One region of the Kitasatospora sp. NPDC085895 genome, then DNA from elsewhere that is predicted to be linked to it. Evidence: riboswitches for the same ligand, from Rfam matches in the RefSeq annotation. Region 1 holds a riboswitch; the other holds the start of a gene.
The links. A riboswitch is a leader RNA that binds a small molecule or an ion and turns the genes downstream of it on or off. The one in region 1 is predicted to bind glycine.
Positions count from the first base shown of each region.

Region 2: it holds a riboswitch for glycine, as region 1 does, so the genes downstream of both, gcvP (aminomethyl-transferring glycine dehydrogenase) here and gcvT (glycine cleavage system aminomethyltransferase GcvT) in region 1, are expected to answer to the same signal.

Region 1 is NZ_JBFBJY010000027.1:27,245-41,878, forward strand. It holds gene AB0442_RS18765 (Ig-like domain-containing protein) at 1-906, shown strand, start outside; gene AB0442_RS18770 (Ig-like domain-containing protein) at 1,104-2,399, shown strand; gene AB0442_RS18775 (Ig-like domain-containing protein) at 2,585-3,787, shown strand; gene AB0442_RS18780 (ATP-binding protein) at 3,881-4,429, shown strand; gene AB0442_RS18785 (L-serine ammonia-lyase) at 4,718-6,100, opposite strand; gene glyA (serine hydroxymethyltransferase) at 6,310-7,578, opposite strand; gene gcvH (glycine cleavage system protein GcvH) at 7,656-8,030, opposite strand; gene gcvT (glycine cleavage system aminomethyltransferase GcvT) at 8,134-9,252, opposite strand; glycine riboswitch at 9,439-9,541, opposite strand; gene AB0442_RS18805 (enhanced serine sensitivity protein SseB) at 9,658-10,449, shown strand; gene AB0442_RS18810 (enhanced serine sensitivity protein SseB C-terminal domain-containing protein) at 10,639-11,526, shown strand; gene AB0442_RS18815 (ABC transporter permease) at 12,116-13,102, shown strand; gene AB0442_RS18820 (ABC transporter substrate-binding protein) at 13,201-14,634, shown strand, end outside.
Region 2 is NZ_JBFBJY010000030.1:3,497-18,130, forward strand. It holds gene AB0442_RS19775 (mannose-1-phosphate guanyltransferase) at 1-178, shown strand, start outside; gene AB0442_RS19780 (DUF881 domain-containing protein) at 320-1,354, shown strand; gene AB0442_RS19785 (small basic family protein) at 1,351-1,683, shown strand; gene AB0442_RS19790 (DUF881 domain-containing protein) at 1,697-2,740, shown strand; gene AB0442_RS19795 (FHA domain-containing protein) at 3,279-3,821, shown strand; gene AB0442_RS19800 (MerR family transcriptional regulator) at 3,884-4,633, shown strand; gene AB0442_RS19805 (bifunctional nuclease family protein) at 4,729-5,202, shown strand; gene AB0442_RS19810 (MerR family transcriptional regulator) at 5,462-6,142, shown strand; gene AB0442_RS19815 (ElyC/SanA/YdcF family protein) at 6,269-6,946, shown strand; gene AB0442_RS19820 (DNA polymerase IV) at 7,056-8,492, shown strand; gene AB0442_RS19825 (MFS transporter) at 8,668-10,155, opposite strand; gene AB0442_RS19830 (DUF2382 domain-containing protein) at 10,347-11,624, opposite strand; glycine riboswitch at 11,891-11,994, shown strand; gene gcvP (aminomethyl-transferring glycine dehydrogenase) at 12,218-14,634, shown strand, end outside.

The DNA.
Region 1 (14,634 bases):
CTCGCCCCGGCCACCCCGTACACCGTCGACGCCCTCGCCCAGGACGCGGACGGGCTGCGCGCCGCCCACCACTCCGCCTTCGTGACGGCCGGTCCGGCGCACACCGTGGCCGCCCTCGTCACCCCGGAGGACGGGACGCTGGTCGGGGTGGGGATGCCCGTCTCGCTGCGGTTCACCCGTCCGGTCGCGGACCGGCCGGCGGCGGAGCGGGCCGTCGAGGTGGCCGCCGACCCGCCGGTGCCGCTCGCCGCGCACTGGTTCGGCAACCGCCGCCTGGACGTCCGGCCGCGGTCCTACTGGGCGCCGGGCACCCGGGTGACCGTCACCCTGCGGCTGAAGGACGTGGAGCTGGCGCCCGGTGAGTTCGGTACCCAGGCCAAGGAGGTGGCGTTCACCGTCGGCCGGGCCCGGGTGTCCACCGTCGACCTGGCGAGCAGCACCATGACGGTGCGTGAGGACGGGGTGCCGGTGCGCACCCTGAAGATCACCGCCGGCGGCCCGCAGCACCCCACCTACCGGGGGGTCATGGTGGTCTCGGAGAAGTTCGAGGAGACCCGGATGAACGCCCGGACGGTCGGCCTCGGCGACGAGTACGACATCAAGGACGTCCCGCACGCGATGCGGCTGACCGACTCCGGCACCTTCGTGCACGGCAACTACTGGGCCGAGGACGAGGTGTTCGGCGCCGCCAACACCAGCCACGGTTGCATCGGGATCGCCGACCGGCAGGGCGGTGACGCCGACTCGCCGGCCGGCTGGTTCTTCGAGCACACCCTGGTCGGCGACGTGCTGGAGGTGCGCGGCGACACCGGCGCGGTCGTCCAGCCGTCCAACGGCCTGAACGGCTGGAACCTGCCCTGGACGGCCTGGCTGCAGGGCAGCGCACTGGGTCCCGCACCGCGCTGACCTGCACCCGGTGATTCACCGAACCGGCACCCCCCACCTGCGGAAGATTCACTCATCCGGGGCAGTTATCCTGGCGTGCCGCGCGGGCCGGGGGCTCTTCCCCGTCGGCGGCGCGCGGAAGAAGTCCGACCCCCGGTGAAACCGACCCGGGCGCGGATGCGTGTATCCAGCGTGGATACCGGGAGGGGAGCAACCGAGTGAAGCCGGTTCAGGCGGCCGAGGCCGCGATAGTCAGAGGTGCGGCCGGGACGGGCCGCACCGGTCGTACCGCACGCACCGCGGCCGTCGCGCTGGCGATGGGCGGGGTGCTGCTGTTCACCGCCGCCTGCAACGACGGCGGCTCGGGCGGATCCGGCGGTTCGGCCGCCGCGGGCGCCTCCGGCGGTGCGAGCGGCGCGGCCGGCTCGTCCGGCGGCTCCACCACGCAGGCCGCCCCCAAGGCGTCCGCCGCGGTGCTCACCGTCAGCGCCAAGGACGGCGCCACCGACGTCCAGCCGGGCGGCTTCACCGTGACGGTCGCGAGCGGCAAGCTCACCTCCGTCGAGCTGAAGGACAAGAACGACAAGGCGGTCGCGGGCACCATCGCCGCCGACGGCCTCAGCTGGAAGCCGAGCGCGCCGCTCGCGGTCGGCATGGCCTACACCGTCAACGCGCAGGCCAAGGACGACGCCGGCCTGCCCGCCGCGATCTCCTCCGGCTTCACCACGCTGTCCCCGGCGAAGAAGGTCGCGACCAACGACAACATCGCCGACAACGGCACCTACGGCGTCGGCATGATCGTCTCGGTGGCGTTCAGCAAGCCGGTCAAGAACAAGGACGCCGTCCTCAAGGGCATCACCGTCGAGGCCAGCGACGGCACCGTCGTGAAGGGCCACTGGTTCGGCTCGCAGCGCCTGGACATCCGCCCGGCGGAGTACTGGAAGCCCGGCACCAAGGTGACGGTCAAGTACCGGCTGAAGAGCGTCGAGGTCTCCCCGGGCGTCTACGGCGACGTGGACCGCGACGAGCCGTTCACCATCGGCCGCTACCAGGTCAGCACCGTCGACGCCGCCAAGCACGTGATGACGGTGGCGAGCGGCGGCGGCGCCACCAAGAGCATCCCGATCACCGCGGGCAACGACCAGAACCCGTCCTGGAACGGCACGATGGTCATCTCCAGCAAGGAGAAGGTGACCCGGATGAACTCGGCCACCGTGGCCAACGTCAAGGGCGACGAGTACGACGTCCCGGACGTGCCGCACGCGATGCGCCTCACCACCACGGGCACCTACGTGCACGGCAACTACTGGGGCAACGCCTTCGGCAAGTCCAACGCCAGCCACGGCTGCATCGGCCTGAAGGACGTCAAGGGCGGCAGCGAGTCCTCCTCGGCGGGCACCTTCTTCAACAGCTCGCTGGTCGGCGACGTGGTGAAGATCGTCAACTCCAAGGGCCGCACGGTCTCCCCGGACAACGGCCTCAGCGGCTGGACGCTCCCCTGGAGCAACTGGTAGGCCGCACGCCCTCCGGACACCCGGTGACCCCGCCGACGGCCCGGGCGCTCCCCGCGAGCGGCCGGGCCGTTGCGGGTTCGTGACCGGATCGTCGCGCTGCGGGCCGCAACTCCGGCCCCGCCCGGAGCGTGTACTCGGTGGGTGCCGCGACGGGGAGTGCGCGGCGGGGACGGAGGGGGACCGGCATGGGGTCCGTGCGCAGAGGTCTGACGACGGGTCTGCTCGGGGGAGCACTGGTGCTGGCGGCGGCGGCCTGCGGGCCGTCCGGGTCGCCGGGGGGCGCGGCCTCCGCCGCGGGGACGACGGCAGCCCGGCCGCGGCCCACCGTCCCGGCGGCGGTGGTGACCGTCGAGCCGAAGAACGGCGCCACCGACGTCAAGCCGTCCGGGGCGCTGAAGGTCACCGCGACCGGCGGGAAGCTGACCTCCGTCAAGGTGACCGGCGGGGACGGCCGGGAGGTGCCCGGCACGCTCGCCGCGGACGGCCTCGGCTGGACGCCCGCCGCCGCACTCGCCGTCTCCGAGCGGTACCGGGTGACGGCACAGGCCACCGACCCGAACGGACTGGTGACCACCGCCGAGAGCACCTTCGGCACGCTCACCCCGGCCAGGACGACCGGCGCCTACAGCAACGTGGACGACGGGCAGACCTACGGCGTCGGCATGATCGTCTCGCTGCGCTTCCGCAAGGCGGTGCAGAACCGCGCCGAGGTGGAGCGCGCGGTGGTCTTCGAGACCTCCGACGGCACCGCGGTGAAGCCGCACTGGTTCGGCGACGACCGGGTCGACTTCCGCCCGGCGGAGTACTGGAAGCCCGGTACCGGGGTGACGGTGAAGTACCGGCTGAAGAGCGCCGAGCTCGCCCCGGGCGTCTACGGCGGCAAGGACGGCGAGGAGCACTTCACCGTCGGCCGCTCCCGGGTGAGCACGGCGGACGTCGACACCCACCGGATGACCGTCGTGGAGAACGGGCGGACGGTGGACACCGTGAAGTTCACCGCGGGCAAGGCCGGGTTCGACAGCTTCAACGGCACCATGGTCATCGAGGAGATGGCCCGCAGGACGCGGATGTCCTCCACCGGCGTCAGCGGCATCAAGGCCGGCGACGAGTACGACCTCGACGACGTGCCGCACGCCATGCGGCTCACCGACACCGGCACCTACGTGCACGGCAACTCCTGGGCGATCGGCTCGATGGGCCGCTCCAACGCCAGCCACGGCTGCATCGGCATCGCCGACACCCGCTACGGCAGCGACGGCACCGACGCCGGCCGCTTCTACGACGCGTCAATGATCGGCGACGTCGTCACCGTGGTGAATTCCGACGGGCCGCGGGTGTCCGGCGAGAACGGCCTGAGCGGGTGGAACGTGCCCTGGACTGCCTGGTAGGCCCGTCCGGCGTGCCGCTGTCATATGTCCCCCGCCGTGATCGTTTGCTCATTGTCCGTGCGCACCCGCATGCGTTCCGCAATGATGGGCGCCATGGCGGGATGGCGTGAGGCGGACCAGGCGTCGAATCGGGTGCTCGGCACGGCCGGTGACGTCGCGTCGGCCGGCCGCGGCCTCGCGCTGGCGGACCTGGAGCGGCTGACCGCGGACGAGCTGGAGCAGGCCGCCTTCGAGCTGCTGCGCGACCCGGCGGCCCAGGATGAGGTGCGGCTGCCCTCCCGCCCCGAGTCGGCCGGGATCGCCCGCCGCCTGGTCGTCGCCGTGCTCGGCGCCTGGGAGCTGGTGCAGCAGCTGGACGCCGGCGAGTTACTGGCCGGTGAGCTGGTCGCCAATGCCGTGCGGCACGCCGGGGGGCGCACCGTCGGCCTGAAGATGGCCCGCCGGCCGGGCTGGGTGCGGATCGAGGTCCGGGACTCCTCGCGGGCGCTGCCCTGCCTGATCGTGGCGGCCGAGCGCGGCGGGGCGGAGAACGGCCACGGGCTGGTGCTGGTCGACGCGGTGTCGGACCGCTGGGGCGCGGACCTGCTGCCGCGCGGCAAGTCCGTCTGGTGCGAGCTGAGGGTGCGCGAGCGCGCCGCCTGACGCGGCGGGCCCGGGTGCCCGGACATGAGCAGGGCCCCCGTTCCGCTCGGTGTGCGGTGTCGGGGGCCCGTGCGCGTCACCGCGCGGCCAAGGGGGTGCGCGCCGCGCGGTGGGAACGGCCGAACCGGGTCGGTGGAGGCCGTGGAATGCCTCCACTGTCGCATGCCGGAGCCGGTCTGGACAAATCGATCCAAAGGTGCAGACCCCTCGCAACCTTCGAAGACTTGCCAAACCCGGATGAACAGCCTATGAATGCCTGCCGTCAGGCCGGGCTGCCACCCGGCCCGGTCAGCACTCGATGACGTTCACGGCGAGGCCGCCGCGCGAGGTCTCCTTGTACTTGATCTTCATGTCGGCGCCGGTCTCCTTCATGGTCTTGATCGCCTTGTCGAGGGAGACGTGGTGCCGGCCGTCGCCGCGCAGCGCCATCCGCGCCGCCGTGACGGCCTTCACCGACGCCATGCCGTTCCGCTCGATGCAGGGGATCTGCACCAGGCCGCCGACCGGGTCGCAGGTCAGGCCGAGGTTGTGCTCGATGCCGATCTCCGCGGCGTTCTCGACCTGCTCGGGGCTGCCGCCGAGCACCTCGGCGAGGCCGCCGGCCGCCATCGAGCACGCCGAGCCGACCTCGCCCTGGCAGCCGACCTCGGCGCCGGAGATCGAGGCGTTCTCCTTGAAGAGCATGCCGATCGCGCCGGCCGCCAGCAGGAAGCGCACGATGCCCTCGTCGTCGGCGCCGGGCACGAAGTTCAGGTAGTAGTGCAGCACGGCCGGGACGATGCCCGCGGCACCGTTGGTCGGCGCGGTGACCACCCGGCGGCCGGAGGCGTTCTCCTCGTTCACCGCCATCGCGTAGAGGGTCACCCACTCCATCGCGTTGGCCGGGCCGATGCCCTCGGCGCGCAGCGCCCGGGCGGCCGAGGCGGCCCGGCGGCGGACCTTCAGGCCGCCCGGCAGGATGCCCTCGCGGCCGAGCCCGGCCGCGACGCACTCCTGCATGACGTGCCAGATCTCCAGCAGCCCGGCCCGGATCTCGGCCTCGCTGCGCCAGGCCTTCTCGTTCTCCAGCATCAGGCCGGAGATGGACAGGCCGGTTTCGCGGGTGAGCCGCAGCAGCTCCTCGCCGGTGCGGAAGGGGTAGCGCAGCACGGTGTCGTCCGGCTTGACCCGGTCGGCGCCTATCGCGTCCTCGTCGACGACGAAGCCGCCGCCGACCGAGTAGTAGGTCTTCTCCAGGACGGGCGCGCCGGCCTCGTCGAACGCGGCCAGGGTCATGCCGTTGGCGTGGTACGGCAGCGAGCGGCGGCGGTGCAGCACCAGCTGGGTCGCCGGGTCGAAGGCGATCTCGTGCTGGACGTCCTTGTCCTGGGCGAGCAGCCGCAGCCGCTTGTCGCGCTGGATGCGTTCGACGTCGAGGTCGGCCTGGTCGACGTCGACGGTGCGCGGGGAGTTGCCCTCCAGGCCCAGCAGGACGGCCTTGGGGGTGCCGTGGCCGTGGCCGGTGGCGCCGAGCGAGCCGAAGAGCTCGGCCCGGACGGAGGCGGTGCTCTCCAGCAGCCCCTCCGAGTGCAGGCGGCGGGCGAACATCCGGGCCGCCCGCATCGGGCCCACGGTGTGGGAACTGGACGGCCCGATGCCGATGGAGAAGAGGTCGAAGACGCTGATGGCCACGGGGGGACGTCCTTGTCTGGTCTCGTGGAAGGACTTGCTGGGTGACACGGAAGGGGGCACCGCGCGCACTGTCCAGTGTGCGCGGTGCCCCGGAATTCCTGGTGTCCGGCCGGGGTGAGGCCGGTCACCGGGGGACGAACCGCCGAGACCGGCCGGCGATCGGGGGCGTCGCGCTCCGGTCGCCGGTCGGTCCTACCGCGGGGTGCGGATCACAGCTCGGGGTAGAGCGGGTACTTCGCGGCGAGCGCGGTCACCCGGGCCTTGAGCGCGGTGGCCTTGGCCTCGTCGAAGCCGGGCAGCAGGGTCTCGGCGATGACGTCGGCGACCTCGCGGAAGTCCTCCGCGCCGAAGCCGCGGGTGGCCAGCGCCGGGGTGCCGATGCGCAGGCCGGAGGTGACCATCGGCGGGCGGGGGTCGTTCGGCACCGCGTTGCGGTTCACGGTGATGCCGACCTCGTGCAGGCGGTCCTCGGCGTCCTGGCCGTTGAGCTCGCTGTTGCGCAGGTCGACCAGGACGAGGTGCACGTCGGTGCCACCGGAGAGCACCGAGACGCCGGCGTCCACGGTGTCCTGGCGCAGCAGGCGCTCGGCCAGGATCTTCGCGCCCTCCAGGGTGCGGCGCTGGCGGTCCTTGAACTCCTCCGAGGCGGCGACCTTGAAGGCCACGGCCTTGGCGGCGATCACGTGCTCCAGCGGGCCGCCCTGCTGGCCGGGGAAGACCGCGGAGTTGATCTTCTTGGCCCACTGCTCCTTGCAGAGGATGACGCCGCCGCGCGGGCCGCCCAGCGTCTTGTGGGTGGTGGTGGTGACCACGTCCGCGTACGGCACGGGCGAGGGGTGCAGGCCCGCGGCGACCAGGCCGGCGAAGTGCGCCATGTCGACCATGAGCAGCGCGCCGACCTCGTCCGCGATGCGGCGGAACTCGGCGAAGTCCAGCTGGCGCGGGTAGGCGGACCAGCCGGCGATGATCAGCTTGGGCTGGTGCTCCTTGGCGAGGCGCTCGACCTCGGCCATGTCGACCTGACCGGTCTTCTCGTCGACGTGGTACGCGGCCACGTTGTAGAGCTTGCCGGAGAAGTTGATCTTCATGCCGTGGGTCAGGTGGCCGCCGTGCGCCAGGTTCAGGCCCAGGATGGTGTCGCCCGGCTGGATCAGCGCGAACATCGCGGCGGCGTTCGCCTGCGCACCGGAGTGCGGCTGGACGTTGGCGTGCTCCGCCCCGAACAGCGCCTTCACCCGGTCGATGGCGATCTGCTCGGCGACGTCGACGTGCTCGCAGCCGCCGTAGTAGCGCTTGCCGGGGTAGCCCTCGGCGTACTTGTTGGTCAGGACCGAACCCTGGGCCTCCATGACCGCCACCGGGGCGAAGTTCTCGGAGGCGATCATTTCGAGGGTGGTCTGCTGGCGGTGCAGCTCGGCGTCGACCGCGGCCGCGATCTCCGGGTCGAGCGCGTGCAGGGACTGGTTCAGAACCGTCATGAGGTGGGGTCTCCCCGTGGAGCGAAGGGCTGGAGCGGGGCGGCCGCCGCACTGCGGCCGCCCCGTTGGGCGGGCGGTCAGCCGCCGATGAACGCGGTGTACGCCTCGGCGTCGAGCAGCTCGTCGGTCGCCTCGACGCGGACCTTGAACAGCCAGCCATCCTCGAACGGGGAGCTGTTCACCAGGGCGTTGTCGTCGAGGACGGCCTGGTTGACCTCCACGACCTCGCCGGTGACGGGCGAGAACAGGTCGCTGACCGACTTGGTGGACTCGAGCTCGCCACAGGTCTCACCGGCGGTGACGCCGTCACCGACCTCCGGGAGCTGGACGTAGACGATGTCGCCGAGGGCGTCGGCCGCGTGCGCGGTGATGCCGATCGTCGACACCCCGTCCACGGCGGCGGTCAGCCACTCGTGCTCCTTGGTGTACTGCAGGTGCGTGGGGTTGCTCATGGCGTCATTCTCCAGGATCGCAAGAGGGAGGGGCGTGGCCGTCCGCTGAGCGGACCGCCCCGGGCAGGACGGTTCAGGACGGTGCTGGGAGCGGCGGGGGCGCTCAGCGGGCGCGCTTGTAGAACGGCAGCGCCACGACCTCGACCGGCTCGGCCTTGCCGCGCACGTCGACCGCGACGGCGGTGCCGGGCGCGGCGTGCGCCGCGTCCACGTAGGCGATGGCGATCGGCTTGCCGAGGGTGGGGGAGGGCGCGCCCGAGGTGATCCGGCCGATCGGGTCGCCCTCGGCGTCGACCACCGCGTACTCGGCGCGCGGCACCCGCTTGCCCTCGGAGACCAGGCCGACCAGCTTGCGCGGCGGTGCGGACTCGGCCTCGGCGGCCGCCTGCTCCAGGGCCTTGCGGCCGACGAAGGCGCCCTCGTTGGTGGTCTTGTCGAAGCGCACCACGCGGCCGAGACCGGCGTCGAACGGGGTCAGGTCGGTGGACAGCTCGTGGCCGTACAGCGGCATGCCCGCCTCCAGGCGCAGCGTGTCGCGGCAGGACAGGCCGCACGGCACCAGGCCCTTGTCGGCACCGGCCGCGGTCAGCGCCGACCACAGGTGCTCGGCGTCGGCCGGGGCGCAGAAGACCTCGAAACCGTCCTCGCCGGTGTAGCCCGTACGGGCGAGCCAGACCTGCTTGCCGGCGACGGTCGCGGGCAGCAGCGCGTAGTACTTCAGGCCGGGCAGGTCGGCGTCGGTCAGCGAGGCGAGGATGCCGTTCGCCTCCGGGCCCTGGACGGCGATCAGCGCGTAGGCGTCGCGGTCGTCGCGGACGACGGCGTCGAAGCCCTCGGCGCGCTCGGTCAGCGCGTCCAGCACCACCTGGGCGTTGGAGGCGTTCGCGACCACCATGTACTCGTCCTCCGCGGTGCGGTAGACGATCAGGTCGTCGAGGATGCCGCCGTCCTCGCGGCAGATCATGGTGTAGCGGGCGCGCAGCACGCCCAGCGCCGAGATGAAGCCGACCAGCGCGTGGTCCAGCATCTCGCCGGCCTGCGGGCCGGAGACGGTGATCTCGCCCATGTGCGAGAGGTCGAACAGACCGGCCTTCGTGCGGACGGCGAGGTGCTCCTCGCGCTCGCTGCCGTAGCGCAGCGGCATGTCCCAGCCGGCGAAGTCGGTCATGGTGGCACCGAGCGAGCGGTGCAGCGCGTCGAGCGCGGTGAGGCGGAGGGACATGACGGCAGGACTCCTTGGCTGCTCTGCGGGCACACGGGCGACCCTCCCGCCCGGAAACGGGCAGGACGGCGGATGGAGTCTCCCCGTCTGTCGTCAACAACCTGAGAGGTTCACCGCCACCTCAAGGATGGCGGCTTGCACCGTGGGTGGGCGCACGGCGCGGCCGTGTCCACTTTCCAGATGTGCCTCGCCCGTGCGGTATGGGTGCCTGAGAGATTCCGGGGAGGACTTGCTCCTTCGGCGCCGGCCTCGCCCCTGGGGGCGTTCCGGACTCTCCCGCGCGGGTTCGAGCGGCCAGTATGAACTTGGAGGGTCGAGCGCGCTCATCATGGCATGCCGCCGGGCCTGATGGGAGAGGGGGCGGCCCGCTAGGCTCTGTGCAGGGGACGAGCGAAGGGGCCGTACATGGGGTATCCGGCGGGCGAGGCACAGGCGTGGGCCGCACCCGGCACGGCGCCGGAGGGCGGCACCTGGCCGTCCAACGAACTGGAGCAGGTGCTCACCGCCGCGCTCGGCGACCCCGGCGCCACGCCCCGGGTGATCGAGGTGCTCGCCCGCAGCCAGGTGTGGATCCCGCTGCCGGCCGGCGCCGACCCGCAGGGCACCTCGCTGGACCTGCCGACCATCGAACTCGCCGGCACCCCCTACGTGCCGGTGTTCTCCTCGCAGGAGCAGTTCCTGCAGCACGCCCCGGGCATGGCGTTCGCGATCGCACCGGTGTGGGAGTTCGCCCGCGGGCTGCCGCTCGGCATCGGCATCGCCGTCAACCCGGAGGCGCCGGTGGGCATCCCGGTGCCGCCGGAGGGCGTCGGCGAGCTCCGCCGCGGACCGCAGGGCGACCGCACCCCCGGCGAGGTCGCCGAGGGCGCCTCGGTGGCGCTGCGCGAGCCCGAGCCGCACCAGGAGCCGTACGCCTTCCTCGCCGCGGCCACCTCCGAACTGTCCCGGCTGCCCGGCGTGCTGACGGCCCGTCGGGCGCTCGCCCGGGTGGAGGCGGACGCCCCGCAGCTGTACGTCGGGATCCAGCTCGACCCGGCCGGGCCGGCCGATCCGGTGCAGGTCAACGAGGCGCTCGGCCGCGCGCTCGGAACCGCGCCGCCGCCGTGGGGCGTCCACCTGGTGCTGCTGGACATGGCCGACGACCCCGTCGTCGAGTGGCTGCTGACCTGCGTGGCGCCCTTCTACGTCCGGGCGTGACCGCCGGTCCGGCCGGCCCGGGCGCCTGCCGGCGGGACACCGGCGCCGCCCGGGGGTATCACGAGGGGGTATGCGGCATGACGCCTGTCGGCCGCGCGCAATAGGGTGCTGCCCGGCAGTGGGCACGAGCGGCGGAAGACGGAACAAGACGGGGCACGGCGACGTGAGCGAGCGGAGCGAGGCGGGCGCATGAGCGCGGCAGCGGCAGGCGGCGGGCCGGGCCCGTGGGGCCAGGCACCCGTGGCACCGCCCGGCGGTGACCCGGGCGCCATCGAGCGCGCCCTCGGCGCGGTCGTCCCGGAGCGCTACGACGCGTACGAGAACCTGCTGCGGGCGCTCGCCCAGGGGCAGGTCTGGATGCTGCTCTGGCACGGCACGCCCGGCAGCCCGGACGCCCAGTACGGGAACATGGACATCGGCGGGCACGGCTACGCCCCCGCCGTCACCTCGGCCGAGCAGCTCGCCGCCAGCGGCTGGGCCCGCGCCCACGAGGTGATCTCCGGCCAGGAGATCGCCGCCGCGCTCTTCCGCACCCGCTGGGGCCTGTGGCTGAACCCGCACGCCCCGGGCGGCGGCGTCGGCGTCCCCTGGGCCGACCTGAGACGCATCGCGGTCGGCCTGGACCGGCTGCCGGCCGGTCCGCTGCGGATCTCCGAGCCGCGGTTGAACGCGCCGCAGTTCTACGGGCTGCTGGAGCAGCAGGCCGTGCAGACCCGTCCGCTGCGCTCGCTGCGCCAGGCGTGGGTGCAGCCCGCGCTGGGCGAGGCGTACCTGGCCGTCGGCCTGGACCTGTACGACAACTCTCCGCCGTCGGTGGAGGCCGCCCGCGCCCTGGTACAGCGGGCCGCGCAGCTCGCCCCGGAGGGGCTGGCGGTGTCGACGGTCGCGATGGCGGACGAGTTCGATCCGGTCGCGATGTGGATGCGGGCGAACGCCCGCCCGTTCTTCGACCGCGACACCCAGTTCGGGCACCCGCAGGGCGCGGCCCCCTACCCGCCCTACGGTTACTCTCCGCAATCGGCGCCGGGTCCGCAGCCGTGGCCCCAGCAGCCGTGGCCGGGCTATCCCGGCCGCTGATCCTTTCCCTTTCCCTCCCCTTTACCCGTCCTTGTGGCGGCCGTCCGCCAGTGGCGGGTCATGCCCAGGTGGTGGCGGTTTCCCGCCGTTGGCGGGCTTCCGTCAGTACCCGTCTTGACAGGCTTGTTTCAGCCGTGTGAAGAGGCGTATTCGCGGTCACAACGGGCTGCATGCCGACAGATCACAGTTAGGCATCCTTCGGTTGCCCCCTCTGGCGGAACCTCTCCCCGATGACAGAGAGTGCTGCCCACGGCCAGTGCGCGAGCCGATCCCCACAAAGGTGATCGCGCCCTGGCGACGCCGAACCGCGCGATGTGCATGCCGCGCACTCCGGCACCACGCAGGACCCGCAGTACCCCCGCAAACGCCGTGATCCGCCGCCCCGGCCCCGTGCCCGGACGGCAGGCTCCGGCACCCCGAAAACGAACTCTGCACCGCCGCACCGGCGTACGGAACCACCGCACCGCTCTGCACCGCACCTGTCGCGAACTCCGGACCGCACCGGGGTCCGGGCCCTGATCGGGCCCGGGTCGCCCCGCCGGACCGGGCCGTGGGCCGGCCACCGTCGGCGAGGGGAACGAACTGACTCATGACCACACCCACCGAGACCACCGGCTCTGCCCGGCCCGAGGCCGCACCTGCCGCCCCGGCCAAGCGCATCCAGGGCCGCTCTCCGGGCCGGATCGCCTGGGACCGGCTGAAGCGTGACAAGGTCGCCCTCGCGGGCGGCACCGTGGTGCTCCTGCTGATCCTCGCCGCGATCTTCGCGCCGGTGCTGACGGCGCTGTTCGGCCACCCGGTCGACGAGCCCCACCCGGACCAGATCAACCCGGACCTCGGCCTCCCCAGGGGCGCGTTCGGCGGCATGAGCGGCGACTTCCTGCTCGGCGTCGACCCGACGTTCGGCCGCGACGTCTTCAGCCGGATCCTCTACGGCGCCCAGATCTCGCTCACCGTGGCCTTCCTCGCGGCCGGCGTGTCCGTCCTGATCGGCGTCGTGCTCGGCGCCGCGGCCGGCTACTTCGGCGGCTGGGTCGACGCGGCGATCAGCCGGGTGATGGACGTGCTGCTGGCCTTCCCGCAGCTGCTGTTCTCCATCGCGCTCGTCTCGGTCATGCCGAACTCGCTGCTCGGCCTCGGCGGCACCGCCCTGCGCATGGGCATCCTGGTCCTGGTCATCGGCTTCTTCGGCTGGCCGTACATCGGCCGCATCGTCCGCGGCCAGGCGCTGTCGCTGCGCGAGCGGGAGTTCGTGGACGCCGCCCGCAGCCTCGGCGCCGGCAGCATCCACATCCTCTTCCGCGAGCTGCTGCCGAACCTGGTCGCCCCGATCCTCGTCTACACGACGCTGATCATCCCCACCAACATCCTCAGCGAGGCGGCGCTCAGCTTCCTGGGCGCCGGCGTGAAGCCGCCGACGCCCTCCTGGGGACAGATGCTCTCCGAGGCGACCCGGATCTACCAGGCCGACCCGACCTACATGGTCGTCCCCGGTCTCGCGATCTTCGTCACGGTGCTCGCGTTCAACCTCTTCGGCGACGGCCTCCGGGACGCGCTCGACCCCAAGGGCAACTAGCCCTCCCTCTCCCCCCACATACCAGGCAGGTCCCTCTCAGCCTGCCCACCCCCGGCGGACCGTTCGTGCCCGCACATCACCAGGAGGACTCCGTACCCATGAAGCGCAACAGGACACTTGCCGCAGCTTCCCTCGTGGCTGCGCTCGCCCTGACCACCGCGGCCTGCGGCGGCACCAAGGGCGGTGGCACGAGCGACAGCGCGAGCAAGGGCTCGGCCGGCTTCAACGCCGCGGTTGACAAGGTGCTGAACCCCTCCGACAAGAAGGGCGGCACGCTCAACCTCTGGACGAGCACCGACGTCGACTCGCTCGACCCGGGCCGCGCCTACTACGCCTCGGTGTGGAACTTCGAGCGCTACTACGCCCGCACCCTCCTGGCCTACGACGCCAAGCCGGGCAAGGAAGGCCTCAAGCTCGTCCCGGACCTGGCGGCGAACCAGCCGGCCGTGTCCTCCGACGGCAAGACCTACACCTTCCACCTGAAGCAGGGTCTGAAGTTCGAGGACGGCTCGCCGATCACCTCGAAGGACATCAAGTACGGCATCGAGCGCATCTTCGCGCAGGACGTCGTCTCCGGCGGCCCGACCTACCTGATCCAGTCCCTGGACCAGGGCCAGAACTACAAGGGCCCCTACACCGACACCGACCCCAACAAGCTGGGTCTGAAGTCGGTCGAGACCCCGACCGACACCACCATCGTCTTCAAGCTGGCGAAGGCGGACTCCTCCTTCCCGTACCTGCTCGCGATGGGCTCCGCCGCCCCCGTCCCGCAGAAGCTGGACACCGGCGCGAAGTACGGCGACAAGCCGGTCTCCTCCGGCCCCTACAAGTTCGCCAAGGTCGAGCCGGGCAAGGGCTACGAGCTGGTCCGCAACGAGAACTGGGACCCGGCCACCGACCCGTTCCGCAAGGCGCTGCCGGACACCGTCAAGCTGACCGTCACCTCGAACGCCGACGACATGGACGCCCGCCTGCTGGCCGGCTCCGTCGACATCGACTTCGGCCAGACCGGTCTCTCCCAGGCCGCCCAGGTCAAGGTCCTGCAGGACGAGAAGCTGAAGGCCAACACGGACGACCCGTACAACGGCTTCATCCGCTTCATCGCGCTGAACCAGAAGGTCGCCCCCTTCGACAACATCCACTGCCGCAAGGCCGTGCTGTACGCGGCCGACCCGACCGCGCTGCAGACCGCCCGCGGCGGTTCGGTGGCCGGTTCCACCTACGGCAACATGCTGCCCCCGAACATCCTCGGCTCGGACGAGTACGACCCGTTCGGCCTGACCGACGGCAAGGCCGACCTGGAGAAGGCCAAGGCCGAGCTCAAGGAGTGCGGCAAGGCCGACGGCTTCACCACCACGATCGCCGTCCGCGGCAACAAGGCCAAGGAGGTCAACTCGGCCGTCGCGCTGCAGACCGCCCTCAAGGCCATCAACGTGACGGTGAACGTCGACCAGTACGACGGCAAGCTGCTCGCCTCCGTCGCCGGTGCGCCGGACGTCGTCCACCAGAAGGGCTACGGCCTGATCGTCGCC
Region 2 (14,634 bases), on a different contig from region 1:
CCGGCGGCTGGACACCACGGACGGCGTGCGCGTGGTCGAGGCCGACGGCCGGTGGACGCTCGTCCTGCCGGACCCGGCCGAGGCGGTCACCCACCTGTGGGCGGAGGGCCCCGACGACGAGGCCACCGAGCAGCTGCTCGACGAGTGGGCGGCGGTGGTGGACTCCGCGGGACGCTGAGGGAACACCGCCCGGTGACCCGGCCGGGGCTCGGCGGCAGCACGCCGCCGCGCCCCGGCCGGTCACGGTTCGGTGTCCGTCCGGGACGGTAGCGCGGGGGCTGTGCGTACGCCGCCCCGGCGACATGGGACGATGTCCCGCATGCCAGCAACGCCGACGCCGAGCGACTCGAACGGACGGTTCAACCGCCCGGACGCCTCGATGTCCCTGCTGACCAACGTGATGGACCACAGCCTGGACGAGGGCTACGCCGAGGCCGCGCGCCGCGGGGACGGTCCGAGCCGGCTGCCGACGAGCCTGCGCGGCAAGCTCACCCTGGCGGTCGGGCTGGCCCTGGCGGCGACCGTGGTGACCGTGGGCGGGGTGAACGCCTCCAAGGCCGAGCCGACGCTCGCCAAGGAGCGGGACGCGCTCGTCCACCGGGTCAACGACGCCACGAAGGCCGCGGACACGCTGCAGCGGCAGGTCGAGGACCTGCGCACGAAGGTCGCGACGGCCCAGCAGCAGGCGCTGCCCGTCGGCGGCGACAACGCGCTCGCCCTGCTCGCCGCCCGGACCGGCACGGGGGAGATCAGCGGCCCGGGCATCAAGCTGGTGATCGACGACGCCTCGGGCACCGGCGCGGGCGGCTCGGCCAGCAATCCGCGGGAGGCCGAGGGGTTCAACAACACCGGCCGGCTGCGCGACCGCGACCTGCAGCTCGTGGTGAACGGGCTGTGGCTGTCCGGCGCCGAGGCGGTGTCGATCAACGGCCAGCGGCTGACGACGCTCTCCGCGATCCGCGCCGCGGGCGACGCGGTGCTGGTGGACAACCGGCCGCTGGTGCCCCCGTACACCGTGCTCGCGGTCGGGGACGGGGAGCGGTTCGCGCAGGCCTTCGACTCCAGCTCGGCCGGGCGCTACCTCAAGCTGATCCAGGACAGCTACGGCATCAAGTCGAGCGTGTCCGTGCAGAAGAAGATGTCGCTGCCGGCCGCGCTCGGCGTGACGCTGCGGACGGTGAAGCCCGGTGGTGCCGAGTCCTCCGCCCCGACGGCCTCCTCGGGCGGCACTCCGCCCCCGGGCAGTGCCCCGCCCTCGGCCGGCTCCTCGCCCTCGGGCAGTGCCTCGCCGTCCCGCCCGGACTCCCGGGCCACCAAGTCGACCGCCATCCGGACAGGAGTACCTTCACCGTGATTGCCGTTCTGGGGCTCGTGATCGGCGTCGTCGTCGGCCTCTTCGTCCAGCCCGAGGTCCCCGACGCCGTGGTGCCGTACCTGCCGATCGCGGTGGTGGCGGCGCTGGACGCGGTGTTCGGCGGTGTCCGGGCGATGCTGGACGGGATCTTCAACGACAAGGTCTTCGTCGTCTCGTTCCTCTCGAACGTGGTCGTCGCGGCCCTGATCGTCTTCCTCGGCGACCAGCTCGGCGTGGGCGCGCAGCTCTCGACCGGTGTCGTCGTGGTGCTCGGTATCCGGATCTTCTCCAACGCAGCCGCGATCCGGCGGCATGTGTTCAGGGCGTAGGGAGAGACACGTCGTGGAACAGGACGACAAGCCGAACGGCACGCCGGTGCCCCCCGCGGAGGAGGGCGCGGCGCCCGAGCCGCGCGAGGCTCTCCGGAAGACCGGCGAGGAGGCGGCGCCGTCCGTGACCCCGCCGGCCGGCGGTGAGCCCGCCGAGGGAGCCGTCGAGGCGCCGGACGCGGCCGCTGCGGAGCCTGCCCGGGCCCCCGCGGCGGACGGGAGCACCGAGCCCCGCCCGTCCGAGGCCGGTGCTGAGCCCACCGCTGAGCCGGCCACGCGGGTCGAGAAGACCGAGAAGGCGGAGGAGCCCGAGTCGGCGGACCCGGGTGCGCCGGCCGACTCACGCCGCAGGCTGCGGGGTGCGCTCTGGCCGCCGCGGCTCTCCCGCGGCCAGCTCGTCGTGGCCGTGCTGCTGTTCGCGCTGGGCCTGGGTCTGGCGATCCAGGTGCGTTCCACCAACGACCACAACCAGCTGCGCGGGGCCCGCCAGGAGGATCTCGTCCGCATCCTCGACGAACTGGACAGCCGCCAGCAGCGTCTCCAGCAGGAGAAGACGCAGCTGGAGCAGTCGTTGACCCAGTTGGAGAACAGCTCCAACCAGGCCAAGGAGGCCCAGGAGCAGACCAGGAGGAAGGCGACCGAGCTGGGTGTGCTCGCCGGCACGGAGCAGGCGACCGGGCCGGGAATCGTCTTGACGATCAATGATCCCCAGGGGCAGGTGAAGGCGGATATGCTGCTGGACACCCTGCAGGAACTCCGAGCGGCGGGAGCGGAGGCGATTCAGATCAACGACGTGCGTGTCGTGGCCGGCACCTACTTCACCGACGGCGCCGACGGCGGTGTGCAGATCGACGGCAAGAAGGTGACGCAGCCGTTCCGCTTCACGGTCGTGGGCAACCCCCAGGACCTGACGCCCGCGCTGAACATCCCGGGCGGCGTGGTCCGCACCCTGGAGAAGGAGCAGGCGACCGCGGTCATCACCCAGCAGCAGAAGGTGGTCGTCGACGCGCTCGCAGCGCCGAAGCCGCTGCAGTACGGCAAGCCGGCGGCGAAGTGACGGGCCGACTGTCCTACGGTCCGTCAGGTACGCGCGGCCCCCGGTGGCGCGCCGCCGGGCAGCCTGAGGCACACTGGGATGTTCCACCCCGGCGGTGCGCTCCGCCGCCTGCTCGGGCCCGGCCGGATGCCGGGCAAGCTGCCTGTCCGAGCCTGTCACCCTGCCCCGCGGGCGGGTCTGTCACACGCAAGGGGATTCGCCCGTGAGTCTGTTCTCGAAGCTTTTCGGCCGCAACAACCGCCAGGAGTCGGCGGACGCGCCCACCGCGCGTCACCGCCACCCGGGGGAGGAGGCCGCCGTCCCCGGCATGCGGCCCGCGCCCGAGGCGGACCAGTACGCCGAGCGCCCGCTGTTCCGCGACGGCCACGGCGCGGCTCCGTACGAGGGGAATGCCCGGGGCTACGGCGCGTCGGTTGAATCGGGTGGCGCGCCGCGCATAGGTTTCCCGGCAGCACCCTCAACCTCCGGTGGAGGGTTTACCCCGGACCCCTACGCCGGGCACGTCCAGCAGGGTGTGCCGAGCCAGGAGGCTGTGACGATGGCTGGCACCTCCCCGTGTCCGCGGTGCGGCAACCAGAACCCGGTCACGGCCCGGTTCTGCTCCAACTGCGGGACGGCGCTGCGCAGCGCGCCGGTGCCGGAGAGGGCCGCCGAGACCACGTCGACCATCTCGATCTCCGGGATCGAGTCGTACGAGCCCGGTGCCACCTCGACCGGCGCCACCCCGGCGCTGTCGCCCGAGGTGCTGGCCGCGATCGACGCCCTGCCGCCGGGCTCCGCCCTGCTGATCGTGCAGCGCGGCCCGAACTCCGGCAGCCGGTTCCTGCTCGACTCGGACGTGACCACCGCGGGCCGCCACCCGCAGGGCGACATCTTCCTGGACGACGTGACGGTCTCGCGCCGCCACGTGGAGTTCAGGCGGCTGCCCGGCGGTGGTTTCTCGGTCGCGGACGTCGGCAGCCTGAACGGCACGTACGTCAACCGGGAGCGGATCGACGAGGTGACGCTCAGCAACGGCGACGAGGTCCAGATCGGCAAGTACCGGCTGGTGTTCTTCGCCGGCCACGTCCGGGGGTACTGAATCCGACGTCGGCAGGAGCCCGAGTGACCGCGAACCCTCCCACCACCCTCGGGGCCACCCCCGTGCCCGCCACACGCCGTGCGGCCGAGGCACGGGGGAGGGGCGGCGACGAGCTGCTCTCGATCGGCGCCGTCCTGGCGTTCCTCCGGGACGACTTCCCCGAGGTCACCATCTCCAAGATCCGCTTCCTGGAGGCGGAGGGGCTGGTCGACCCGCAGCGCACCCCGTCCGGCTACCGCAAGTTCAGCGCCGGGGACGTCGAACGGCTGGCGTACGTGCTGCGCATGCAGCGCGACCACTACCTGCCGCTGCGGGTGATCCGCGAGCACCTGGACGCCATCGAGCGCGGCGAGGCGCCGCCGGCGCTGCCCGCGCCGGAGGCCCGGCCCGGCCCGTTGGAGGAGGCCGACCGGGAGCTCGGCGCCGCGTCCGGCGCGGTCGCCGGGGTGCGGCTCGGGCGGGCGGAGCTGCTCGCCGCGGCCGAGGCGGAGGAGGGCGAGCTCCTCGAGTGGGAGTCCTACGGTCTGGTCACGGCCGGGCCGGACGGCGGCTACGACGGGGAGGCGCTGCAGATCGCCCGGCTGGTCGCCGAGCTCGGCCGGTACGGCCTGGAGCCCCGCCACCTGCGGGCCATGAAGGCCGCCGCGGAGCGCGAGGTGGCCCTGGTCGACCAGGTGGTGGCGCCGCTGCGCCGGCACCGCAACCCGCAGACCCGGGCGCACGCCGAGACCACCGCCCGGGAGCTGGCCACGCTCTCCGTCCGGCTGCACGCGGCCATGGTGCAGGCGGGCCTGCGGGCCCGGCCGAACTGAGCGCCGGTGCCGACGACACCCCGGGGCCGCGTTGCTGACCAGGGCCGGAAGGACTGCGCTTTCCTATCGGCGGCGCGCGCCATAGGGTTGCCAGTGTGAATGAGCTCGACGTCGTGGGTGTCCGGGTGGAGATGCCTTCCAACCAGCCGATCGTGCTGCTGCGGGAGGTCGGGGGCGATCGGTACCTGCCGATCTGGATCGGCCCCGGCGAGGCGACCGCGATCGCTTTCGCGCAGCAGGGCATGACCCCGGTGCGGCCGCTGACGCACGACCTTTTCAAGGACGTGCTCGACGCGCTGGGCCAGCAGCTCACCGAGGTCCGGATCAGCGACCTGCGGGAGGGCGTCTTCTACGCCGAGCTCGTCTTCTCCGGCGGTGTCGAGGTGAGTGCGCGTCCCTCGGACGCCATAGCGCTGGCGCTGCGGACCGGGACGCCGATCTACGGCAGCGAGAACGTGCTCGCCGAGGCGGGCATCGCGATCCCGGACGAGCAGGAGGACGAGGTCGAGAAGTTCCGCGAGTTCCTCGACCAGGTCTCGCCGGAGGACTTCGGCGGCGGCCAGCAGTAGCGGCGCCCGAGGCGGCGCCGCCCGCGGACGGCGCGCGTACTGCGCGCTCCGGGGCGCTGCAACCGCGCTTTGCAAAAGCGGCCCCTCCTACCCACACTAAGGGCACGAAAAACCACTCTTCGGAGTGACATCCGACCGGAGCCCCGGCGTGGCGATCGTTGACGGGCCTGTGGTGACTGCCTACCGTCAAGGGAGGTTCCGGTCGGCCTGCGCCGTCCGGCGCCGGGAGAGCCGCAGGACCGAGTGGACGGAGGCAGGCATGAGCGGTAACGGCGACGCCACCGCCGGGGGCCTGTGCGCCGTGCACCTGCCGCGCGCCGCCCGAGGACCGGTTGCGCGGGGCCGGGAGGCGCTGACCGAGCCGGCCGAGCCCGAACTGCCCCGGGTGGGCCGCTTCCCCGCCGTCCAGGCCGGGCAGCCCGCGATCGAGCGCATCCCGCCCACCTCCGCCCTGGTCGGGTACCGCGGGCCGACCGCCTGTGCGGCCGCCGGCATCACGTACCGTCAGCTCGACTACTGGGCCCGCACCGGGCTGCTGGAGCCCAGCGTCCGCACCGCCTACCCGGCCGGAGCGCAGCGGCTCTACAGCTTCCGCGACATCCTCCTGCTGAAGATCGTCAAGCGGCTGCTGGACGCCGGCGTCTCGCTGCAGAACATCCGCGTCGCCGTCGCCCACCTCCAGGCGGCCGAGCCCGCCGACCTCACCGGCCTGACCCTGATGTGCGACGGCGCCACCGTCTACGAGTGCACCAGCCCGCAGCAGGTCGTCGACCTGATCGGCGGCGGCCAGGGCATGTTCGGCATCGCCGTCGGCGCGGTCTGGCAGGAGCTGGAGACCGCCCTCGGCCGGCTGCACGCCGAGCGCACCGACACCGGTGAGACCCTGGTCGGCCACAACCCGGCCGACGAGCTCGCCCAGCGGCGCAACCGCGCGGTCTGACACGGCGACCGCGGTCCGACGCGGCGACGGGGCCCGCCCGGGGGTGGAACCGCACCGGCCCCGGTCGGCGTCCCGCCAGATGTGTCGATCAAGGATGTGAAGGTGCTGCGCAAGGCCGTGGCGCGGCTGCGGCGGATCCCCGGGCTCGGCGACCGCACCGGTCGGCGCCGCTGGTTCCAGGCCGCCGTCCTCGTCAGCGCCGTCGGGCTCGCACCCAGCACCTGGCTGTGGACGGGCGAGGGCGGGCGGGTCACCACGGTGGCCGACGCCCCGGCCGCGCCCGTGGCCGTGGTCTTCGGCGCCGGACTCTTCGGCGGCGAGCCCTCCCCGTACCTGGCGCACCGGCTCGACGCGGCGCTGAACCTCTATCAGCAGCACAAGGTGCGGGCCATCCTGGTCACCGGGGACAACAGCACCACCGACTACGACGAGACCGACGCCATGCGCCGCTACCTGACGGACCGCGGGGTGCCCGACGTCCGGGTGGTCGGCGACTACGCCGGCTTCGACACCTGGGACTCCTGCAGCCGGGCCCGCCGCGTGTTCGGCGTCGACCACGCCCTGCTGGTCAGTCAGGGCTTCCACGTGCGGCGGGCCCTGGCGCTGTGCGAGGCGGCCGGCATCGACGCGTACGCCGTCGCCGTGGACGAGCCGCACGACACCACCTGGTACTACGGCGGACTGCGGGAGATCCCGGGGGCCGGCAAGGCGGCGCTGGACGCCTGGCTGCGGCCCGACCCGCAGTTCCTGGGCGCGACCGAGCCCGGGGTCACCCGCGCGCTCGCGGACGCCGCCAAGCCGTAGCTGTATCGACCCGCGGGGCGCGGACCCCGCCGAGGCGTGGCGCGGGCCCGGCGGACCGGGGGCGGCCCGCCTCGAACGGATTGTCACAGCCGTGCGCGATGATCGCGGTGTGCGGACTGTGCCGAGCATCATCCACCTCGACATGGACGCCTTCTTCGCCGCGGTGGAGCAGGCGGCCAAGCCGAGCCTGCGCGGCAAACCCGTGGTGGTCGGCGGCCTCGGCGGCCGCGGCGTCGTCGCCACCGCCTCCTACGAGGCCCGCAGGTTCGGCGTCCACTCGGCCATGCCGATGGCCCAGGCGCGCCGGCTCTGCCCGAACGCCGCCTTCCTGTCCGGCCGCTTCGCCGCCTACCGCCAGAACAGCGACATCGTCATGGCCCTGCTGCGCGAACGCTCCCCGCTGGTCGAGCCGCTGAGCCTCGACGAGGCCTTCGTCGACCTGGAGGCCGGCCCGTACGGCCCCGCCCTCGCCGAGGCCGACCCGGAGACCGGTGCGCAGCTGGTGCTCGCGGTCGCCGAGGACCTGCGCGCCGACATCCTCGAACGGACCGGCCTCACCGCCTCCGTCGGCGCCGCAGGCTCCAAGCTGATGGCGAAGATCGCCTCCGAGCGGGCCAAGCCGGACGGCCTGGTGCTGGTGGAGGTCGGTTCGGAGCGGGCCGTGCTCAGCCCGATGCCCGTCCGGGCGCTGCCCGGGATCGGCCCGGCCACCGAGCAGACGCTGCGCCGCGCGGGCCTGACCACCGTGGCCGACCTCGCGGACGCCGGTGAGGCCGAGCTCGTCCACCTGCTCGGGCGGGCGCACGGCACCGGTGTCCACCTGATGGCCGTCGGCCACGACGAGCGGGCCGTGGTGCCCGACCGCGACGCCAAATCGGTGTCGGTCGAGGACACCTTCGAGGTCGACCTCGCCGACCGCGACCGCATCCTGTACGAGGTCGACCAGCTCACCGCCCGCTGCGTCAAGCGGCTGCGGGCGGCGGGCCGCTCCGGCCGCACGGTGGTGCTGAAGGTGCGCCGCTTCGACTTCTCCACCCTGACCCGCTCCGAGACGCTCCGCGCCCCCACCGACGACGAGGGCGTGATCGCGGAGACGGCCCGCCGGCTGGCCCTGCAGGTCGACACCACCGGCGGGGTGCGGCTGCTCGGCGTGGGCGTCTCCCAGCTCGCCGACTACACGCAGGAGGACCTCTTCGCCCAGGCCGCGCACGCCGCGGAGGTGGAGGTGGAGGCAGCAGCGGCGGCGGAGGCAGCAGCGGGGGCGGAGGCAGCAGCGGGGGCGGAGGCAGGGGTGGCGTCGGCGGAGGCCGGGGGGCCGGACGCCGCCGACACGGCTCCGGCCGTGCCGCCGGCGCTGCGCCGCTGGCTGCCCGGGCAGGACGTCCACCACGCCGAGCACGGTCCCGGCTGGGTGCAGGGCAGTGGTGTCGGCCGGGTCACCGTGCGCTTCGAGACGCCGTACGGCCCGCCGGGCCGGGTGCGGACCTTCGCCGTCGACGATCCGGACCTGGAGCCCTCCGACCCGCTGCCGCTGCGCCGGGCCTGAGCTCCCGGCTCTCAAGGCCGCCCGGGACACCGGTGGAAATGGCGAGCGGCCCCGCACCGTCCCAGTGCGGGGCCGCTCGGCGGGGCCGGGCCGTGTCCGCGGTCGCATGCCCACAACCGTCCACGGGGCCCGGCCCCCCTCGCGCCTCGTCCCCTGGCGCGAGGGAGACGCCTCGTCAGGCGTCGGTCTTGGCCAGCTCGGGGCTGGAGGGGGTGGCCTCGGCCGGGGTGGCGGCCGGGAGGTCGGCGGCCTTGATCCGGCGGATGGCGAACGGCACCAGGCCGGCGACCACGCACATCACGGCGGCCGTCCAGTAGGCGTGCTCGTAGGCGGTCAGGGTCGGCAGGGCGATCGGGATCGGCAGCTTCATGGTGTCGCCGGTGAGGATGGCCGCCATGACGGCGGTGCCGACGGCGCCGCCGACGGTGCGCAGCACCGCGTTCATGCCGTTGGCGATGCCGCTCTGCTCGGCGGGCACGGCGCCGTTGATGTAGGCGGGCATGGCCGCGTAGGCGAGGCCGACGCCGAGGCCGAAGACGGCGGAGGCGAGGTAGATGTCGATCTCGTGGCTGTGCCGGACGGCGAGGTAGGCCATCGCGACGGCGCCGAGCAGACCGCCGGCGACGAGCGGCAGGCGGGGGCCGCGGCGGGCGATCATCAGGGCGCCGAGCGGGGCGGCGACCATCGAGCCGAGCGCGGACGGCAGCAGCATGATGCCGGCGTGCAGCACGGTGGCGGTGAAGCCGTAGTGGGCGAGCTTCTCCGGGGTCTGCGCGAAGTTGCTGATGACCATGAAGGAGCCGTACATCCCGAAGCCCATGAGCAGGCCGGAGATGTTGGTGAAGGCGACGGCCGGGCGGGACATCATCTTCATGTCGACCAGCGGGTGGCTGACCTTGACCTCGATGAGGATCCAGACGAGGGCGACCACGGCGGCGACGGCGAACAGGCCGAGGGTGCGGTTGGAGGTCCAGCCCCAGTGGTTGCCCTGGCTGACGGCGATCAGCAGGGCGGAGAGCCAGCCGGCCAGGGTGAGCGCGCCGAGCGGGTCGGCGCCGCCCTCCTTGTCGACGACCGGGTCCTTGGGGACGCGGATCGCGACCAGCGCGACGGCGATGATGCCGAAGGCCAGGCCCATCCAGAAGATCGACTTGTAGCTCCAGTGCTCCAGCAGCAGGCCGGTGGCGACCAGGCCGAGGCCGCTGCCGACGCCCATGGAGGCGCTGATGGCGGCGACGCCGCCGGTGACCTTGGCCTTGGGCAGCTCGTCGCGGACGATGCTGATCGCGAGCGGGAGCACGCCACCGCCGGCGCCCTGGAGCACGCGGGCGACGACCAGCCAGGTGAAGGAGTGGGTGCCGACCGCGAGGGCGGAGCCCGCGACCAGGCCGGCGAGCGAGACCAGCAGCATCGGCTTGCGGCCGCGGAGGTCGCCGAACCGGCCGAGCAGCGGCGTGAGCACGGCCGCGGAGAGCAGGTTGGCGGTCATCAGCCAGGTGATGCTGGAGCCGGAGACGTCGAGCTCCTTGGCGAGCGACGGCAGGATCGGCACGACCGCGGTCTGCACCACGCTGAACGCCAGCATGGCCAGCACGAGCGCGGGGAGCACCCGCGCACTGCTCGGCTTCTCGTCCGTGGCGGCGGGCTGTGGGGCCTCACTCACGGTGGGTTTCCTCCCGTTGGGTCGCCGGAAGCCGGTCACTGCTTCAGGCGAGCGATAGTGAATGAACTGAAGTAACGATGCAGGTAGATACTTCAGCCTGTCAAATATCGATCGGTGAAGCTTTGGCAAAGCGCAGGTCCCGGCCCGCCGCAGCGGACCGGGACTCCGGGGGACGTCCTGCCGTCGGAGGATCAGACGGGGCGCAGCGGCTCCGGCCGGGCCGGCTGCGCCGCGGCCGTCCGCGCCGCGACCTGGACGGGCGCCTGGCCCGACGCGGCGGGTGCAGGCGCCGGCTGCCCACCGGCCGGAGCGGGCCCGGCCGGAGCGGGCCCGGTCGCGGCAGCCGCGGCGGTCGCCGTGGTGGAGGCGTTCGTGGCCGCCGCGCGGTCGGCCGGCTGGGGGCCGTACGGCTGGCGCGCCGTCCCGTCGTGCACCTCGACCTGCTCGCGCCGCAGCTCCTCGCGGACGAGCTCCTCCTCGGTGTAGCGCTCCACCACCAGGCGCACCCGCTCGACCGGGGCCAGGTACTTGCGCACCACCGGCCGCTCCTCGCGCAGGGTCACCTCCTCGACCGCCTCGGCGATCTCCTGGTCGCTCAGCGCGGCCCGCTCGGCGTCGCTCACCGGCACCCGCTCCACCCGCACCCGCTCCCGCACCACCGACACCCGGCGCTCCACGGCCTCCGAGGTGACGTACTTGCGCAGCCGGGCGGTGCCCAGCACGTGCCACTCGGTGCTGATGTCCAGCCGTTCCTCGCGGCAGACGATCTCGACCGGCCCGTGCGCCGAGGCCTCGCCGCCTTGCTGCCGCTCCGGCCGCTCGGGCCGGTGCGCGGCGGTCGGCGCGGTGGTCGGCGCGGCCGGTGGGCGGACGGCGCCGCCGGCCGGCACCACCGGGAGCTGCATGGTGTTCTCCGAGCCGTCCTGCCGGGAGCCGGCCGGTCCGGAGCCGTCCGGCCGGGTCCCCTCCTGCCGGGGCCCGTCGTGGCGCGTGCCGCCGTGCTGCCCGTCGGCGTGGTCCGTCCGGCCGTGGCCGTTCGCCGCCGGGCGGCCGTTCGCCGCGGACTGCTCGGGCGCCGCGTGCGCGACCGCGCCGAACTCGGTGTCACCGGGGCGCTCGGCGGGCGCCGGACCCGCCTCCGGGCCCGGCCGACCGTTGGAGGTGTCCAGCCCGTAGTAGCGGTAGAGCTGCAACTCCTGGGCGGGTGACAGGTGCTGGCCCACACCGAAGTCCGGGGAGTCCTTCACCAGCGACTTGTCGTACGGGACCTTGAGCTCCTCGCCCGAGAACTCGCTGGTGGTCAGCGGGACGAAGGCGTCCCGGCCGAAGATCCCGGTGCGGACGGCGGCCCACTCGGGCTCACCGGTCGCGTCGTCGAGATACACCTCGTCGACCGTGCCGATCTTCTCACCGTTCCGGTCGACCGCCTTGTGCCCGATCAGGTCTCGCGGATCGATATCGGTCTGCACGCTGTCCTCCAGTGCCTACTGCTCCTGTGTCTCCGCGGACGTCGGGACGGCTGGAGGAGCTGGCCAGACGCCATCTACACAGAACGCCATGGACCGGTCACCGGCGAGCCGGGAGCGGCCGTCCGGGCCGGTGATCGGCCGTCCGGGGGGCGGGCACGGCCCGCGGGCCCGCAGGCGGGGCCGGCGGACCGGCCACCGGCGGTGGGACGCCGGTCACAGCACCCGCCATTCCCGGTGGTCCCGCTGGTACCCTGGGCGGCGACCGCCGAGCCCGCGCGGGAGAGTCCCCGACCCCGCTGAGCTGGGGAAGGGGCGCCGAAGGAGCAACTCCTCCCCGGAATCTCTCAGGCACCCGTACCGCATGGGCCAGGTCACTCTGGAAAGCAGGGCAGGACCGCCGGCACAGGAGCCGTCGGCACCACCCTCACCGACGGTGCAAGCCGACGAGATGCCCTCGGGCGTCGAAACGGCGAAGCTCTCAGGTACCGATGACAGAGGGGGAGGCCTGACGGGTTCGTACGTCTCCGGCTCCCCACGGCGGCCGACCGGCGTGCGTACCCCCGCCGGTCCGTGACCAGGAGGCCTCGACCCCCATGAACGCCCAGCCGAACCTCACCGAGCTCGAGCAGGCCAGCCCCTTCGAGACCCGCCACATCGGCCCCGACGCCGCCGCCCAGGAGAAGATGCTCGCCCAGGTGGGCTTCGCGTCGCTGGACGAGCTGGCCGACGCGGCCGTTCCCGAGGCCATCCGCAGCCTGACCGCGCTGGACCTGCCCGCCGGCCGCAGCGAGGCCCAGGTCCTCGCCGAGCTGCGCGAGCTGGCCGACCGCAACCGGGTCGCCACCTCCATGATCGGCCTCGGCTACTACGGCACCTTCACCCCGCCGGTGATCCTGCGCAACGTGCTCGAGAACCCGGCCTGGTACACCGCCTACACCCCGTACCAGCCGGAGATCTCGCAGGGCCGCCTCGAGGCGCTGCTGAACTTCCAGACCCTGGTCTCCGACCTCACCGGCCTCGCCACCTCCGGCTCCTCGCTGCTCGACGAGGGCACCGCCGCCGCCGAGGCGATGGCGCTGGCCCGCCGCGTCACCAAGGTCAAGGGCGGCGTCTTCCTGATCGACGCCGACACCCTGCCGCAGACCGTCGCGGTCATCGAGACCCGCGCCGAGCCGACCGGCGTCGAGGTGGTCGTCGCCGACCTGTCCGAGGGCATCCCGGCCGAGATCGCCGAGCGCGGCGTCTTCGGCGTGCTGCTCCAGTACCCGGGTGCCGCCGGCGCCGTCCGCGACCTCACCCCGGTCATCGAGCAGGCCCACGGCCTCGGCGCGGTCGTCGCCGTCGCCGCCGACCTGCTCGCCCTCACCCTGCTCAAGTCCCCGGGCTCGATGGGCGCCGACATCGCCTGCGGCACCTCGCAGCGCTTCGGCGTGCCGATGGGCTTCGGCGGCCCGCACGCCGGCTACCTCGCCGTCCGCGCCGAGTTCGCCCGCAACCTGCCCGGCCGCCTGGTCGGCGTCTCCGTCGACTCCGACGGCAACCGCGCCTACCGCCTGGCCCTGCAGACCCGCGAGCAGCACATCCGCCGCGAGAAGGCCACCAGCAACATCTGCACCGCCCAGGTGCTGCTCGCCGTGATGGCCTCGATGTACGCCGTGTACCACGGCCCCGACGGCCTCGCGGACATCGCCCGCCGCACCCACCGCTACGCCGCCGCGCTCGCCGCGGGCCTGCGCGCCGGCGGCGTCGAGCTGGTGCACGGCGCCTTCTTCGACACCGTCACCGCCCGCGTCCCGCAGCGCGCCGACGAGGTCGTCGCCGCCGCCCTCGAGGCGAACATCAACATCCACAAGGTGGACGCCGACACCGTCTCGATCTCCTGCGACGAGACCACCACCCGCGAGCACGTCACCGCGCTGTGGGCCGCGTTCGGCATCGCCGGCGGCGAGCTCGACGAGACCGCCGACGCGCTGCCGGCCGCCCTGCTGCGCGACGACGAGTACCTCACCCACCCGGTCTTCCACAGCCACCGCTCCGAGACCGCCATGCTGCGCTACCTGCGCCGCCTGTCGGACCGCGACTACGCGCTGGACCGCGGCATGATCCCGCTGGGCTCGTGCACCATGAAGCTCAACGCCACCACCGAGATGGAGCCGGTCACCTGGCCCGAGTTCGGCCAGCTGCACCCGTTCGCCCCGGCCGACCAGGTGCAGGGCTTCCTCAGCCTGATCCACGGCCTGGAGCAGCAGCTCGTCGAGGTCACCGGCTACGACGCCGTCTCCATCCAGCCGAACGCCGGCTCCCAGGGCGAGCTGGCCGGTCTGCTGGCCGTCCGCGCCTACCACCTGGCCAACGGCGACACCCAGCGCGACGTCTGCCTCATCCCGTCCTCCGCGCACGGCACCAACGCCGCCTCCGCGGTGATGGCCGGCATGCGCGTCGTCGTGGTCAAGACCCTGGTCGACGGCGACGTCGACGTCGAGGACCTCAAGGCCAAGATCGAGCAGCACCGCGACCAGCTCTCGGTGCTGATGGTCACCTACCCGTCCACCCACGGCGTGTACGAGACCGAGATCACCGAGATCTGCGCCATGGTGCACGAGGCCGGCGGCCAGGTGTACGTCGACGGCGCCAACCTCAACGCGCTGGTCGGCCTCGCCAAGCCGGGCAAGTTCGGCGCCGACGTGTCGCACCTGAACCTGCACAAGACCTTCTGCATCCCGCACGGCGGCGGCGGCCCGGGCGTCGGCCCGGTCGCGGTCCGCGCGCACCTCGCGCCGTACCTGCCGAACCACCCGCTGCAGGCGGAGGCCGGCCCGGCCACCGGCGTCGGCCCGATCTCGGCCGCCCCCTGGGGCTCGGCGGCGATCCTGCCGATCTCCTGGTCGTACGTCCGCCTGATGGGCGGCGAGGGCCTCAAGCGCGCCACCCAGGTGGCCGTGCTGAACGCCAACTACATCGCCAAGCGGCTCGCCCCGCACTTCCCGGTGCTCTACACCGGCCCCGGCGG